Regions from separate parts of the Robinsoniella sp. RHS genome, predicted to be linked through region 3. Evidence: predicted binding sites of a transcription regulator. Region 3 holds the regulator's gene; each other region holds the start of a gene.
What was found. Region 3 encodes NrdR, which represses ribonucleotide reductase genes. Its sites were predicted from a motif close to CACAANATNTTGTG; they were not measured.
Positions count from the first base shown of each region.

Region 1: the regulator NrdR is predicted to act here: its motif matches at 743-756, upstream of nrdD (anaerobic ribonucleoside-triphosphate reductase).
Region 2: the regulator NrdR is predicted to act here: its motif matches at 871-884, upstream of RHS_RS13640 (ribonucleoside triphosphate reductase).

Region 1 covers NZ_JNGB01000016.1:143,466-145,676, reverse strand. The annotation lists gene RHS_RS09080 (TIM-barrel domain-containing protein) at 1-604, shown strand, start outside; gene nrdD (anaerobic ribonucleoside-triphosphate reductase) at 767-2,211, shown strand, end outside.
Region 2 covers NZ_JNGB01000026.1:16,395-18,605, reverse strand. The annotation lists gene hflX (GTPase HflX) at 1-848, shown strand, start outside; gene RHS_RS13640 (ribonucleoside triphosphate reductase) at 1,071-2,211, shown strand, end outside.
Region 3 covers NZ_JNGB01000025.1:42,570-44,780, forward strand. The annotation lists gene RHS_RS13460 (phosphatase PAP2 family protein) at 56-745, shown strand; gene nrdR (transcriptional regulator NrdR) at 839-1,288, opposite strand; gene RHS_RS13470 (YlmC/YmxH family sporulation protein) at 1,539-1,796, shown strand; gene RHS_RS13475 (response regulator) at 1,804-2,211, opposite strand, start outside.

The DNA.
Region 1 (2,211 bases), on a different contig from region 3:
TAACAGCACAATTATGAGAAGTCTGATGTTTGATTTTGCTGATGATGATAAGGTAAGAAACAGGGCAGATGAATATATGTTTGGCCCGAATCTGTTAATCTGCCCTGTTATAAAACCGGTGTTCTACGGAGTTGGCAGTGTTTTGCTTCAGGAAGAAAAGAAACAGAAGGTATATCTTCCAAAAGGCTGCAGCTGGTATGACCTGTGGACAGAGAGAAAGACAGAAGGCGGACAGGAAATCGAGGCAGATATTACTATGGACAGGATTCCGGTATATGTTAAAGCAGGCAGTATTCTTCCCCTTGCGCAGGAAGAACTGCAATATGCCCAGCAGGAATTGCAAAAGCCGGTGGCAATCAAAATTTATCCTGGTGCAGATGGAAGTTTCCGGCTTTATGAAGATGCGGGAGACGATTATGGTTATGAAACAGGAGAATATTCCAGAATCCAATTTACTTACTGTGACGCAGAGAAAACACTGTGCATATCAGAACGGGAAGGTTCTTTTCCGGGTATGCAGGAGCAGCGTGAATTCGAAATTATTTGCTGCGGGGAACATAAGAAGGTCCTTTATACTGGCGAAGAGGTAAATGTGTCTCTTTAAAGGGGAAGGGATAGATTTTAATTGGGGTTTAAGTTTATCCTGAGAAACTATATTTTTCCCCTTTACTATCATGGTAATTTAGTATATACTGTTTAAGATCAACATCTTGTGATGCGAATGATGAAAACAATATTAGAATACCATATATAGTAAAGGGGAATCATTATGTTTGTAATTAAAAAAGATGGTACACAGGAAGAATTTAATGTAAATAAGATTATAGCAGCTGTCAATAAATCTGCAGAACGTATCTTGTATAATTTTGATGATGAAGAGATTCAGTTTATCTGTAAATTTGCAAAAGAGCGTGCCAATAAAATGAACAGGGATGGAATTACTATCCAGGAAATGCACAATATAGTTGAAGGAGCACTGGAACAGGTGAACCCAAGTGTTGCCAAAAGCTACCGGGATTACCGTAATTACAAACTGGACTTCATACATATGATGGATGATGTCTATACCAAGAGCCAGTCAATCCGTTATATCGGTGATAAGAGCAATGCCAATACGGACAGCGCATTGGTGGCTACCAAGAGAAGTCTGATCTTTAATGAATTGAACAAAAATTTATACCGCAAATTTTTTATGACAAGAAGTGAATTGCAGGCATGCAAGGACGGATACATCTATATCCACGATCAGTCAGCAAGGTTAGACACCATGAACTGCTGTCTGTTTGATGTGGCAACGGTGTTAAAAGATGGGTTTGAAATGGGAAACGTTTGGTATAATGAGCCAAAGACCCTGGATACTGCATTCGATGTTATGGGCGATATTATTCTGAGTACCGCTGCGCAGCAGTATGGCGGATTTACCGTTCCGGAAGTAGATAAAGTGCTGGGCCCTTATGCAAATAAAAGCTATGAGAAATATAAAAAAGAGTTTTTAAGTTACGCAGATCCGTCTTGGCAGGGATATGAGGAAAAAGCAGAAGTTTATGCTGCAGACAAGGTAAAGCGTGATTTTGACCAGGGATGGCAGGGAATAGAATATAAGCTGAACACAGTGGGATCTTCACGTGGAGACTATCCGTTTGTTACTGTTACCATGGGACTTGGCGAGGGGCGTTTTGAACAAATGTGCAATATATCGCTGCTTAACGTACACAAAGAAGGACAGGGAAAACCTGGAAACAAAAAACCGGTATTATTCCCGAAAATTGTTTTCCTCTATGATGAAAATCTTCACGGTCCAGGGAAAGTCTGTGAAGAAGTATTCGAATCTGGAATTGAATGTTCTGCTAAAACAATGTATCCCGACTGGCTTTCCATGACCGGAAAAGGTTATATATCCAGTATGTACAAACAGTATGGCAGAGTTATCAGCCCTATGGGGTGCAGGGCATTTTTAAGCCCCTGGTATGAAAAAGGCGGGATGTATCCGGCTTCGGAACAGGACAAACCTGTATTTACGGGACGTTTTAATGTAGGTGCAGTCAGCCTCCATTTGCCTATGATTCTTGCAAAATCAAGAGCAGAAAGCAGGGATTTCTATGAGGTTCTGAATTATTATCTGGAAATGATCCGAAGCCTTCATATCCGGACCTATGAGTATCTGGGAGAAATGAAAGCTTCTACGAACCCGCTGGGTTATTGTGAAGGCGG
Region 2 (2,211 bases), on a different contig from region 3:
ATCGCCTGGCACGTCTTGTGGGGCTTAGAAGCTCCCTGTCGCGTCTGGGAGGCGGAATTGGTACCAGAGGCCCCGGTGAAAAGAAGCTTGAGATGGACCGGCGTCTGATCAAGGACAGAATCGCTCAGTTAGGACGAGAACTGGCTGATGTGAAGCGCCACCGTGAAGTGGTAAGGATGAAGCGGAGTAAGAACCAGACATTGGTAGCGGCAATCGTAGGATACACCAATGCAGGGAAATCAACCCTTTTAAATCAGCTTACCGATGCAAAAGTGTTGGAAGAGGACAAACTGTTTGCAACCCTCGATCCCACAACACGGATGCTCGCTTTAAACGGCGGACAGGAGATTCTGCTCACCGATACGGTAGGATTTATACGAAAACTGCCCCATCATTTAATTGAGGCCTTTCGCAGTACGTTAGAAGAAGCAAAGTATGCAGACATTATACTTCATGTAGTAGATGCATCTAATACGCAAATGGAAAAGCAGATGTTTGTAGTTTATGAAACATTGGCGAATCTGGGTGTCACAGATAAAACTGTGGTGACACTTTTTAATAAACAGGACAGGGTTATTGAGAAAGAAACTCTGCGGGATTTTAAGGCAGATAAAACTTTGTGCATTTCTGCCAAAACAGGGGAAGGCTTAGAAGAGCTCAAAAATATTTTAGAACAGATTCTGCAGGAGAAAAATATTTTAATAGAGCGGATATATCCCTATGCTGATGCGGGTTTGATACAATTAATACGAAAATACGGCCAGCTTTTGGAAGAAGATTACCGTGCGGAAGGGATCTATGTCAAAGCATATGTGCCTATGGAAATTTATGGAAATGTGACAGGCTAAATGTTGCAAAATAAAGGGGAAGTACTATATCTAGTGTTATGTGCCAAAAATAATACATAGATATAGTGCTTTTTTGGCTTGACGGTCAATAATTTATTTGCTACAATAATTGCAGTCGCTCTCAAAAGAGAGAACGAATGGAGCTTTTTTTGACTGGAAATATGTCATTTACAGTTAGAACAATAGATGAGCTGATGTATGAGAATTGGAAGGAGCATGGGTATGTTTAGAGTAGTAAAGCGTGACGGGGAAGTAGCAGATTTTAATTTAGGGAAGATAAGTGATGCCATAGCAAAGGCATTTGAAGCCACACAAAAGGAATATAATGAGGATATGACCAATCTTCTGGGTCTTCGTGTGACAGCTGATTTTCAGGGGAAGATTAAAGACGGGGTCATCGATGTAGAAAGCATTCAGGACAGCGTGGAAAACGTTCTTGTTCAGGCAGGATACGGAGATGTTGCAAAGGCATATATCTTATACCGGAAACAGCGGGAAAAAATCCGTAATATGAAATCGACTATCCTGGATTACAAAGAAATCGTTAACAGCTATGTTAAAGTAGAGGATTGGCGTGTAAAAGAAAATTCTACAGTTACATATTCCGTTGGAGGCCTGATCCTGAGCAACTCGGGTGCGGTTACGGCAAATTACTGGCTGTCTGAGATATATGATGAGGAAATTGCAGACGCTCATAGAAATGCGGATGTCCATATTCATGATTTGTCAATGCTTACCGGATATTGTGCAGGCTGGTCCCTAAAGCAGCTGATTCAGGAAGGCCTTGGAGGAATCAAGGGAAAGATTACTTCCGCTCCGGCAAAGCATTTATCCGTACTCTGCAACCAGATGGTGAATTTCCTTGGAATTATGCAAAACGAGTGGGCAGGCGCACAGGCTTTTTCTTCATTCGACACATATCTTGCACCTTTTGCAAAAGCAGATAAATTGAATTACCGGGAAGTTAAAAAATGTATCGAGTCCTTTATATATGGGGTAAATACCCCCAGCAGATGGGGAACCCAGGCACCATTTTCCAATATTACACTGGACTGGACCGTTCCCAATGACCTGGCGGAACTTCCGGCTATCGTAGGCGGAAAAGAAATGGACTTCTGTTATAAAGACTGTAAAAAAGAAATGGATATGATCAATAAGGCATTCATTGAGACGATGATTGAAGGAGATGCCAACGGACGCGGTTTCCAGTATCCCATTCCTACCTATTCGATCACCGGAGATTTTGACTGGTCCGATACAGAAAACAACAAGTTGTTATTCGAGATGACATCTAAATACGGTACGCCTTATTTTTCAAATTACATTAACAGTGATATGGAGCCAAGTGATGTAAGAAGTATGT
Region 3 (2,211 bases):
TTTTTGATTCTACGGTGCTTATGAAAAACTTTATTCAATGGGAGGAACCTTTTACGTGAATACAAAAAAGAACAGTAAACATCTCTGGATTATTCCAGTGTACGGCATTTTTTATATGCTGTCGTTTTCCTTTCTGGAAAATCACGTTGTTGATCACAGGGAAATTATCCAATCCCGTTTAGACGACCTGATCCCATTTTCAGAAATCTTTGTAATTCCTTATTTTCTGTGGTTTTTGTACATAGCCGCAACTGTAATTTATTTTGCCCTGTTTCAAAAAAACATAAAAGATTACTATCACCTCATTGCCACACTTGCAATTGGGATGACACTGTTTTTAGTAATCTCTCTGTTATGGCCCAACGGACATACGCTGCGCCCAAGAAGCTTTGAACGGGATAATATTTTTGTCGACATGGTCAGATATCTTTATACAATTGATACACCTACCAATATTTTCCCCAGCATCCATGTCTTTAATTCCGTGGCCTGCTGCATCGCAATCCGCAGCAGCAGCGCACTGAAAAAACACAGAATTTTACAGACCTGCGTATTTTTGCTGACAGTCTCCATTGTAATGGCAACCGTTTTCCTGAAACAGCACACAATCATAGATGTTATAGCTGCACTGGTTCTGAACCTGATCTGCTTCCAGCTAATCTACAAATATCAGTCTATACTGGCATTTATAAAATCACTGGGAGAGAAAAGGAAGAAGAAGATTTTTCACTCAGACATTTTTTGAGTGAATTGGAAAAAGATATAAACTGATCTAAAAAGAATCCGAAAAGATGTACCGCCGTCCGGCGATTACATCCTTTCGGATTCTTTTTGATTCTTATTTTAAAATTTTCTTTAATTCATCCATAAATGTATTTACATCCTTAAATTCCCGATATACCGATGCAAATCTGACATACGCCACGGGATCCAGTTCTTTTAACTTGTCCATGACAATCTCGCCGATTATGGTACTTTCGATCTCTCTGTCTTCCCGATTGAAAACATCTGTTTCTGCTGCATCTATCATTTCATTTATTTTAAGAACCGGTATTGGTCTTTTATAACATGCCCGAAGTACTCCTGCTTCTATTTTAGACCGGTCATACTGTTCTCTGTTCTGATCTTTTTTGATTACAATTAACGGAATGGTCTCAACTTTTTCATATGTAGTAAAACGCTTCCCGCATTCATCACACAGCCTGCGCCGTCTGATGGAATTATTATCATCTGCCGGTCTGGAGTCCACTACTCTTGTATTATCCTGGTTGCAAAATGGACACTTCATATTATTACCTCCTTATCTGCCCCTCTTGAGCATATCTCCCCTGCCAATATTATGTAGATTGCATTTTCTGTTTTGAGTATATCCAATCCCTTAATCCCTGTCAATCAATTTCATGTAAAAATATGAATAATCGCCGGGGTGGTGCAATATAATGTAAAAATATCCAGAGTATGTTTGAAAGATGCTTGTACCAGGAAGTACCTTCTGATTGGTGCATAATTTTAAAATAGCCTCTGACCGGGGAGCTTTTATGCGTATTTGTGATTTAAAACAAAAGGAAGTTATTAATGTATGTACCTGCGGCTGTATTGGATGCGTCAGCGATGTGGATATTGACCCCCGTACCGGCCGAATCCTCTTCTTAATTGTACCGGGACCCGGAAAAATCTGCTCATTTCTGGGCCGCGATACCGAATTTATCATCCCCTGGGAATGTGTTACACAAATCGGCACTGACATCATCCTGGTAGAGGTTGATGAAGAAAAAATAAGAAAGAAGTGCGAATAGGGCCGTTTTACGAAGTAAAACGATAACCCACTCCCACTTCTGTCAGAATAAATCTAGGATCGGCAGGATCCTTTTCGATTTTTCTTCTGAGCGTTGCCATGAATACTCTGAGGTTCCCAGGTTCTATGCCCTCTGTATAACCCCAGATCTGATGAAGAATATAATTATGAGTAAGGACCTTGCCTCTGTTTTCTATTAATAAATTCAGTATCTTAAACTCGATCGGAGTCAGATGGATTTCTTTTTCATCGATCAGAACCTTATGTGCTTCGTTATCCACCGTGAGATAATCACACTGGAAGATCTCTTCCGGAATCTTTTCCACACCTCCGGTGCGTTTACGAAGTGCAGCTCTGACTCTTGCCATCAATTCTCCCATATAAAAGGGCTTTGTCACATAGTCGTCTGCTCCGGC